DNA from 3 places in the Buttiauxella sp. 3AFRM03 genome. Region 2 is predicted to be linked to each of the others. Evidence: predicted binding sites of a transcription regulator. Region 2 holds the regulator's gene; each other region holds the start of a gene.

Region 1 (3,282 bases), 160 kb from region 2:
CCCAGGCCGTATTATGCTGGCGACGGGAATTGTTTCGTTTATCTCAATTGGCGTTTTCAGCCTGATGCCGGTTTGGGGGCTTGGGCTGGCGTGTCTGGCGCTATTTGGTTATCTCAGTGCGATCAGCTCTTTGCTGCAATACACCTTAATTCAGACGCTAACACCGGACGGTATGTTAGGTCGTATTAACGGTTTGTGGACGGCGCAAAACGTCACTGGCGATGCGATTGGTGCCGCCATTTTAGGCGGACTGACGGTAGCGATGACGCCGGTCGCTGCGGCGAGTGCGAGCGGCCTGGCATTAACACTGTGCGGCATAGTATTGGCGATGGTGTTGGTGCAGCTGCGTGGTTATCAGCAGAGCGTTCCGGCGTAGGTTTTCGTAGGGTGGATAAGCGCAAGCGTCATCCACCACATTACAAAAAATCACTTGCTACCAAACAACTGACTCATCCGCTCCAGAACCTGCGTGGCACTGTAATAATCCAGACGGAATGTTTCGGTGCCCAGCGCATAAACCTGTTTTTTCTGCACGGCGCCCAGGTGCGAAAGCAATGGGTTGGTTTCCAGCGCCGTGGCATCTTTCTCATCGCTGGCGAACAGGAACAAACTCTCACCATTCAAACCCGCAGCAAGATTCTCGCCACCCAATTGCACGATGTCGTGGCGTTTTCCCATGCTCTTGCTGGCATTCACCGCCGCAGGCAAAGACGACAAAGTAAAACCTAACTGCTGGAACAATTTCCCCTGCGCGGATTCTGCCGTCCACAGGTTTGCCGAACGTGATGCCGGGGTGTAAACCAGCGCGGTGACCGGCTGTGGCGGCAGCGTCATACGCTGTTTTGCCTCGTTGAGCTGCTTATCAAAACTGGCAATGCGTGCCGCCGCCTGGGTTTCATGCCCGGTAATCTCGCCGAGTTGCGTCAGCAATTGTTGCCAGCTTTTGTCGTCGTAATTGATAACCAACGTCGGGGCGATAGTGGAAAGCTGGTCATAAAGGGCGAGGGCGGAATCGCCTCCGGTGGCACTAATCAAAATCAAATCTGGCATTTGCGCAGCCACTGCTTCGGCGCTGGCCTCACCGATATATAAACGCTGCACGTTGCGCGCTTTTGCGATATCACCCCACTGGCGCAGGAAACCTTGCGCATCGCCCATGCGGTTGCCAGGTGCGGTGGCACCGCTTGCCACCACGGGGGCATCAATTGCCAGCAGCGAGCCGGTTAACGTGACGCTGGTGGAAACAATGCGCAGCGGAGCTTGCGTCAGCGTATGCGTGCCATGGCTGTCGGTGATCGTTCGCGGCCAGTCGGCGGCGTGGGCGAGGCTGCTTAAGCATAGAAAGATGAATGCGGAGAATCTGATTTTCACTCAATGACATCCTGTTGAAATTTGCCTGATGGCGGTGGATGGCGCTGGCGCTTACCCACCCTACAAAACCGTTTCGCGTAGATCGGATAAGCATTAGCGCCATCCGACAAGACTGAGCAACTATTGACAGTGCTGTCTTTTCTCTTTAGGTTACGACCCCGAAAAGCAAATGATAATCATTATTACTATCTTTTGTCATGTTTTTACGGAGAGTTCATGGAAACGTTACTGGCTGAGGAACGACAAGAAAAACGGCTAACACCTTGTGCAGATAGTTTTTTCTTTATGTCGCCATATCGCAGTTTTTCAACAAGCGGCTGCTTTGCTCGCCTGGATTGCCCGGCGATTGATGGCGCAAATTCCCATGGTCACCTGCAAACTTCGTTGCGTGAAGCGTTCGAAAATGCCAAAAAACATGGCATCGAGAAGCCGGTTGTCGTCGGTGCCATTCCGTTTGATCCCCGCCAACCTTCAGCGCTGTTTATCCCTGAAAGCTGGCAGCCGTTTTCACGCGCCCAACGCCAGGATGACGCCCGCCAAACGGCTGTGGCGAAACCGCTCAACATTGCCGCGCGTAAAGCGATTCCGGAACAAGACAAATTTATGGAAATGGTGGCTCATGCCGCCGCCGCAACGGCGCAGCCGGATATCGACAAAGTGGTGCTCTCGCGCCTGATTGATATCGAAACCCAAATGCCAATTGATCTCGATGGGCTGCTCAATCGCCTGATTAGCCAAAACCCCACCAGCTACAACTTCCACGTCCCGTTGCCGGATGGCAGCTCGCTAGTGGGTGCCAGCCCGGAATTGCTGTTACGTAAATCCGGCAAGAATTTCAGCTCGCTGCCGCTGGCGGGATCGGCACGGCGCGACCGGGAAAATATCCCGCGTGATAGCGAAATTGGCACGCAGTTACTGCACTCAAAGAAAGACCGCCACGAACACGGTCTGGTGACGCAAGCGATGCGCGATGTTTTGCAGCCGCACAGCCAGACTTTGACGCTCTCTGACACGCCAGAACTGATTACCACGCCGACCTTATGGCACCTCGCCACGCCGATTTACGGCCAGGTAAAAGACCCGCAGGACAATGCGTTATCCCTCGCCTGCCTGCTGCACCCGACGCCGGCGTTGAGTGGCTTCCCACACGATGTGGCGCGCAAATTGATTGCAGAACTTGAGCCATTTGACCGCGAGCTGTTCGGCGGCATCGTCGGCTGGTGTGACGCTGAAGGCAACGGTGAATGGGTGGTGACAATCCGCTGCGCCCGTGTCGCTGCAAACCAGGTGCGCCTGTTCGCTGGGGCGGGCATCGTGCCTGCTTCGTCGCCGGAATCGGAGTGGCGCGAAACTGGCGTCAAACTTTCCACCATGCTCCACGTATTTGGACTCAACTAAATGGCGATTCAATTCACGCGCTGGCCGGACGATTTAGCGGCCCGCTACCGCGAAAAAGGTTACTGGGCGGATTTGCCGTTGACCGACATTCTCAACCGCCACGCGCACAACGACGCGATTGCACTGGTCGATGGCGAACGCCATTTCAGCTATCGCGAATTAGAACAAGCGGCGACGCGCCTGGCTTCAGCCCTTAAACGCCGTGGCCTGAACAACGGCGAAACTGCGCTGGTGCAGCTCGGTAATGTGTCGGAACTGTACATCACGCTATTCGCGCTGCTGAAAATTGGTGTAGCACCGGTTAACGCGCTGTTTAGCCACCAACGCACTGAAATGGAAGCCTACGCAAAACAAATCGAACCGGTGGTGCTGATTGCCGACCGCAAACACAATTTGTTCGCTCATGATGATTTCCTTGATGCGCTGTGCCAGCAAAACCCGTCGCTACGCATGGCTGTTTTGCTCAATGAAAGCGACCGCGAACGTTCGCTAAGTGCCTTCATCAACGAAGCG
Region 2 (3,282 bases):
ACGGACCGTACTACATTAGATCTGTTCGCGGACGAGCGTCGCCCCGGGCGGCCAAAAACTAATCCGCTGACGCGTGATGAGCAACTGCGTATCAACAAACGCAACCAGCTCAAGCGCGATAAAGTACGCGGCCTGAAGCGAGTGGAACTGAAGCTCAATAACGATGCAGTAGATGCACTAAATCATCTGGCTGAAGCGCGCAATATCAGTCGTAGTGAGTTGATTGAAGAGATTCTACTCGCGCAACTGAAGCAGCATCTCAGTTAGTTGAAAGGCTATATGCCCGGAATACGATGTTGCAGTCTGTGCACAACAGGCTGATAGCAGTTTCCGCACCGCAATGTGTTCTGCTATGATTGCCCTATCTGTGGCCAATTAGCAGCCACCATACCATTAAGTATCAAGAGGTTATTTTACTCATGGCAATCGTAGGCATTTTTTTCGGCAGCGACACTGGTAACACCGAAAATATCGCGAAGATGATTCAAAAACAGCTCGGTAAAGACGTTGCTGAGGTGCATGACATTGCTAAGAGCAGCAAAGAAGACCTGGAAGGCTTCGATATTCTGCTTCTCGGCATTCCAACGTGGTATTACGGTGAAGCGCAATGCGACTGGGATGACTTCTTCCCGACTCTGGAAGAAGTTGATTTCAACGGCAAACTGGTCGCCCTGTTCGGCTGTGGTGACCAGGAAGACTATGCAGAATACTTCTGTGACGCATTGGGCACTATCCGTGACATCATTGAGCCACGCGGTGCTGCTATCGTCGGTCACTGGCCAACGGCGGGCTACCATTTTGAAGCCTCTAAAGGTCTGGCTGACGACGATCACTTTGTCGGTCTGGCTATCGATGAAGATCGTCAACCAGAACTGACTGCTGAACGCGTTCAGAAATGGGTCAAACAAGTTTCTGACGAGCTGAACCTGGCAGATATCATCAACGCCTGATTCTGGATGTGACGCAGCTTTTAAACGGGTTGCGTCACATTGATAGATTATTCCGATTAAAATAATCGCTACAAATTTTTAACTTTTCGGTTTGTCCCTGTACAATGACCCCCTGGCTAAATAGCTAACAAGGCAATTAAATCGCGACTCAGCCGCCATTTTTTAGCTTGATTATGAATAATACTTGCGGTTTCCATTTAGAATCTGCAGTTCTATAATGAGACGCATTCATCTTAACGCTCACCCTGAGTCCGAGCGATCCGTTAAGCAACAGGACAATTTCCGCATGACTGACAATAATACCGCATTGAAGAAGGCCGGCCTGAAAGTCACGCTTCCGCGATTAAAAATCCTTGAAGTGCTACAGGGTCCGGTGAACCATCATGTCAGTGCGGAAGACTTATACAAACGTCTGATTGATATGGGCGAAGAAATTGGTCTCGCCACAGTTTATCGTGTACTAAACCAGTTTGATGATGCAGGCATTGTCACTCGTCACAACTTCGAAGGCGGCAAATCCGTATTCGAGTTAACTCAACAACATCACCACGACCACCTGATTTGCCTGGACTGCGGCAAAGTTATTGAGTTCAGTGATGATTCAATTGAATCTCGTCAGCGTGAAATCGCATCACGCCATGGCATCCGTCTGACCAACCACAGCCTGTACCTTTACGGTCACTGCGCTGAAGGTGATTGCCGTACCGACGAGAATGCACACGAAATCAGCGAAAAGTAATCCGCATATCTGACATTCTGAACCAGATGTCAGGTATAAAAAAACCGGTGAGGAAGCTCACCGGTTTTTTTATTGCCTGAATTCACAGATTACTTGTTGTTCGCACGAATCTCTTGCCAGATTTTATCGCACTTGGCTTTTACCGCCTGGTCGTTACCAGTACGAGTGGCCTGAATACAGTTTTGATAATCCAGGGTGCGCACCGTTTCTTTCTTCGCAAATTCCTGGTGTTCCTTTTCCTGACCCAGCACGTTTAACACGCTCTGACAGGCCTGAATTTTATCAGGATTCCCTTCTGCGGTATTGATACAGGCGCTATAGGCTTGTTTCAGTTTTGTATCTTCCGGTGCCGTTTTAGAGGGTTGTGCGCAGGCGCTCAAACCTAAAGCCATGACCGTAACCAAAATGATTTTTTTCATGCTCGATATCCTTTATAAAACCGGGCGCTTTCACGCCCGGAATCGAATCAGAAGATGGTGAACGGTGCGATGACGATGAATTTCACGTCACGCTCATCCTGGAAGATGTTGCCGTAACCACCGCCCCAGCTTGGGATGTCGGAGTGGTTGTCGTATTGAGTGAAGTGCAGTTTGAACAGAGTGCCTTTCGCGCGCCCATCCTGAATGGTGTACAACGCATCAAGGCTGTACGCCGATTCTTTCAGGCGATTGTCAGCATCGTAGTAACCGTCAGTGGTTGGTTTAGAGCTTGGTTTTGCATCCCATGCGTAAACATACGAAGCACCTACAGCCCAACCAGCCAGATCCCAATTGCTCAGGTCATACATGGCACCCGCGAAGATGGCTTTTTCACCATTGGCGTTGAAGTCAGAACGGTTATCCCACCAGATATCCAGACGACCGTTTGACGATGCGTAAGTTGGGGTCATACGTTGCAGGAAGTAGCCCTGCTGGCCATCAGCCTTGACCATGGTACCTTCGAGCCGCAGGTCAACCTGGCCCACTTTGTAGCCGAATGTCAGAGCCTGCAACCATGCGGTGCCGTCATACAGATCGTTAACGCTGCCATCAGAGACTTTGTCACGCGAACCGTAGAACTGGTAGCTGGTAGACAATGGGCTGCCAGCTACATCAAATTTGTAGCTTGCTTTAGTGAAGTATTGGTCGATATACCCTTCTGCCTGACCGAATGCCGCTTCAAGAATCAGATCATTTTTGAAGTCATACTTCGCGCCCAGCGAGTGCAGATACTCAACTTTGGTGTTCTTATCGTTCTGATAGAACTTGTCCATCTCCAGGTGCCACGGAGCTTTATACTCATTGGTCCACATGTAGGAGAAGCTCAGAGCACCAGCATCGGCATAATCAAAGTTTGCCCCGGCTTCAGCGCCCTGGTAAGTACCAGGCATGAAGCTCCAGTGTGGCGCTAATAAAGATTGCCCTGTTGGCTGGATGTAACCCGCACGGGCCCAAACCGGGCCGTATTTGAATTTAGCTGCGGCTTTATAAAGGCTTATACCGCTCTTATCGCCGGAATAATCTTCATCGTAAGCTTTGTTTGAAGAGGAAAATGCGATTTCATTCGGGTGGCCGCTGTCGCCATTTTCTGCCATTTCGATAGCAGTAAAGGCGG
Region 3 (3,282 bases), 170 kb from region 2:
CGTTTGATGCCGGTTCACAAACCACCTGCCAGCCACCGGGCAATGCACAGTGTTCAGGCCATAAACTGAACTGTTGCTGGCGGTTTTCAAGGATGAAAAAACGGCTCTGCACTGAGTCGAAGGGATTACTAAATTCCATGCCTTACTCCTGTTTAAAAGACGCTTTCCACAGCCAGGTCAGACCGTCGAGCAACCCGCCTCGCCAGCAAAGCGCATCATGCCCACCGTCAACCTGACGGTAGAAAATCGGCTGCTGTGTCTGTTGTAGTAAGGGATAAATTCGTTGATTAACTTGATGAATGAGCGGTTCTCTGACCCCTGCTTCAAGATAGATGCGTAACGGTTTTTCGCAGCGCAAGCCGCTTTCCAGTTGCTGGATTAACTGCCCGCCGTGCGCCGCGGTTTCGCGCTTTGGCCACCAGTACGAACCGGACTGGCTAAGCACGCAGCCAAATTGTTCCGGCCAGTGGAGTGCGGCATAAAGCGATGAAAGCCCACCATAGCTTTGCCCCGCCACCACGGTGGTTTCAGGGTTTTCATTCCAGCGGATTTGCGCACGAAGCTGCGGCAAAAGTTCTTCTTGTACCGCACACCAGAACTGCGCATTACACGGCAGCTCATCGCTACGCGTCGCATCGTCGATGACATCAATCAGCACGTAAACAGCGGGCGGCAGCTCACCGCTGTCCGTTTGTGCCTGCAACGCGGACCATACCGGCATCCCTTCCGCCCAGAATTGCCCGTCGAGCAAAATCGCCAACGGGCGCTGCTCCGGTGATTCATCGCCGGTGGTGAATATCCACACCCTGCGCTGGTTGTGCAGACGCGGGCTATTCCAGGTGATGCACTGCGGCTCGCGGTAGGGTATTTCCAGTGCTTGCCAACCGGGCTGCGGTGGCGCATCAGGCAGATGAAGTGCTGACATGGGATGCCCGCGTCCGCCGTGCCAGCTTTCAGGATTCAGAGGGTCGGCAATCGCACACGGCAATAATTTTCGCCACCCTTCGCGCAGCGCCATAGGTTCCGGCACGATGCCTTCGAAGGCTGCCGCCGGGAAATCCTCTTCGCAAGATGACGGAATAAAACAGTAACTGCCACGCCAGGTGCTGCTGAGCTGCGTTTCCCACAGCCAGACATCCGTCCCCGCCACGCGTTCAAGGGTTTGTGGACGAGCGCGTTGGTGATGGTCAGTAACGCCAGTGATGTAAATCCAGACTCGTTTGATCGCTGAGGTTTGCTCACTGCCTTGTGGATCACGCCACAGGAATGTCACCGTACATTGGCCGTCTTTCTCACCGCTAACGGTAGGTATCCCATGCGCCAGCCTTTGCTGCCACCAGCCTTCACTTCCTGTCAGAATATTTCTCACTAGAACATAACCATTTGAAATTATTGATAACGATCAATAATGCTGAAATATATTGATAATACTATTGATAATTATTTGCATTTGCAATAGCGTATTTCCGCGCTTTGAGCTACCAGCTTCCTGGTGCAAAAACAATAAATTGCCGGACTTGACCGCACAATTTCCTCATTTCATGGGGGTTGGCGGGGAGATCTTGGTATCACTATGTGAAATCCATGCTGCACCCGATCCCTCTGGGAATGGAATGACAACGGGTTCAGCGGAAAAGCAGGCCGCCATAATGACTATAAAAATTAACTATTCCCTCGCGATGCTGATTAATCTGGGAATCTACGGTGCCACACTCCCCACTTACGCGGCAGAGCAAGCGGCATCAGCAACGGCTCAAACCGCTGCGACAAGCAACGACAACACGCCGATCCCCGCCGACGAAGACACCATGGTGGTTACCGCTGCCGAGCAGAACTTGCAGGCTCCAGGGGTTTCGACCATCACCGCTGAAGAACTCAAGAAGCGCCCACCCGCGCGTGATATCTCCGAGATCGTCCGTACCATGCCTGGCGTGAACCTCACCGGTAACTCCACCAGCGGCCAGCGCGGTAACGGCCGCCAGATTGATATTCGCGGTATGGGCCCGGAAAACACCCTGATTCTGATCGACGGCAAACCTGTCACCAGCCGTAACTCTGTGCGTTTGGGCTGGCGTGGCGAGCGTGATACCCGCGGCGATGCAAGCTGGGTGCCACCAGAAATGGTTGAACGCATTGAAGTGATTCGTGGCCCTGCGGCCGCGCGTTACGGTAACGGTGCAGCAGGCGGCGTGGTGAATATCATCACCAAAAAAGGCAGCGGCGAGTGGCACGGTTCATGGAACACTTATCTCAATGCGCCTGAGCACAATGATGAAGGCTCAACCAAGCGCACCAACTTCAGCCTGAACGGCCCGCTGGGCGGGGATTTCAGCTTCCGTCTGTACGGTAATCTGGATAAAACTCAAGCCGATGCCTGGGACATTAACCAGGGCCACCAGTCTGAGCGTACCGGGATTTATGCGGATACGCTGCCCGCAGGCCGCGAAGGTGTCACCAACAAAGACGTCAACGGTGTAGTGCGTTGGGACTTTGCGCCGATGCAATCACTGGAACTGGAAGCGGGCTACAGCCGCCAGGGCAACCTGTATTCCGGCGATACGCAGAACACCAATACCAACCAAATCGTTAAAGATAACTATGGTAACGAGACTAACCGTCTGTATCGCCAGAGTTACTCACTGACCTGGAACGGCGGTTGGGATAGCGGCCTGACCACAAGTAACTGGGTGCAGTATGAGCACACGCGCAACTCGCGTATGCAGGAAGGCCTGGCCGGTGGTACCGAAGGGATTTTCTCCAGCGATAAATTCAGTGATATCGACCTGAGCGACGTGCTGTTGCACAGCGAAGTGAATATCCCGATTGATTTCGTGGTGAATCAGAACCTGACGTTGGGTACCGAATGGAACCAACAGAAGATGAAAGATTTATCGTCAAACAGCCAGACGTTTATGGGCGGGCCGATCCCTGGCTCAAGCAGCACCGACCGTAGCCCGTACTCGGAGGCAAAGATCTTCTCGTTGTTTGCTGAAGACAACATGGAAGTGACCGACAGCACCATGCTGACGCCAGGTCTGCGTTTTGATCACCACAGTATTGTGGGCAACAACTGGAGTCCGTCACTGAATCTGTCTCAAGGTTTAGGTGATGACTTCACGTTGAAAATGGGCATCGCCCGCGCCTATAAAGCGCCAAGCCTGTATCAAACCAACCCGAACTACATTCTGTACAGCAAAGGCCAGGGTTGCTACGCCAGCGGCACCGGCGTGGGTTGCTACATGATGGGCAATGACGATCTCAAAGCGGAAACCAGCATTAACA

Evidence for each region. The regulator Fur, encoded in region 2, represses iron uptake genes when iron is present. The targets are predictions, from matches to a motif close to ATAATAATGAGAACNACTATCAA.
Region 1: the regulator Fur is predicted to act here: its motif matches at 1,541-1,563, upstream of fepB (Fe2+-enterobactin ABC transporter substrate-binding protein).
Region 3: the regulator Fur is predicted to act here: its motif matches at 1,428-1,450, upstream of fes (enterochelin esterase).

Annotation. Positions count from the first base shown of each region.
Region 1 covers NZ_CP033076.1:1,765,068-1,768,349, reverse strand. Annotated here, with positions in the region: gene entS (enterobactin transporter EntS) at 1-376, shown strand, start outside; gene fepB (Fe2+-enterobactin ABC transporter substrate-binding protein) at 427-1,371, opposite strand; gene entC (isochorismate synthase EntC) at 1,588-2,769, shown strand; gene D8682_RS09770 ((2,3-dihydroxybenzoyl)adenylate synthase) at 2,770-3,282, shown strand, end outside.
Region 2 covers NZ_CP033076.1:1,605,328-1,608,609, forward strand. Annotated here, with positions in the region: gene ybfE (LexA regulated protein) at 1-267, shown strand, start outside; gene fldA (flavodoxin FldA) at 420-950, shown strand; gene fur (ferric iron uptake transcriptional regulator) at 1,237-1,689, shown strand; gene chiQ (ChiQ/YbfN family lipoprotein) at 1,779-2,108, opposite strand; gene chiP (chitoporin) at 2,156-3,282, opposite strand, start outside.
Region 3 covers NZ_CP033076.1:1,776,740-1,780,021, forward strand. Annotated here, with positions in the region: gene D8682_RS09820 (MbtH family NRPS accessory protein) at 1-139, opposite strand, end outside; gene fes (enterochelin esterase) at 143-1,369, opposite strand; gene D8682_RS09830 (TonB-dependent siderophore receptor) at 1,650-3,282, shown strand, end outside.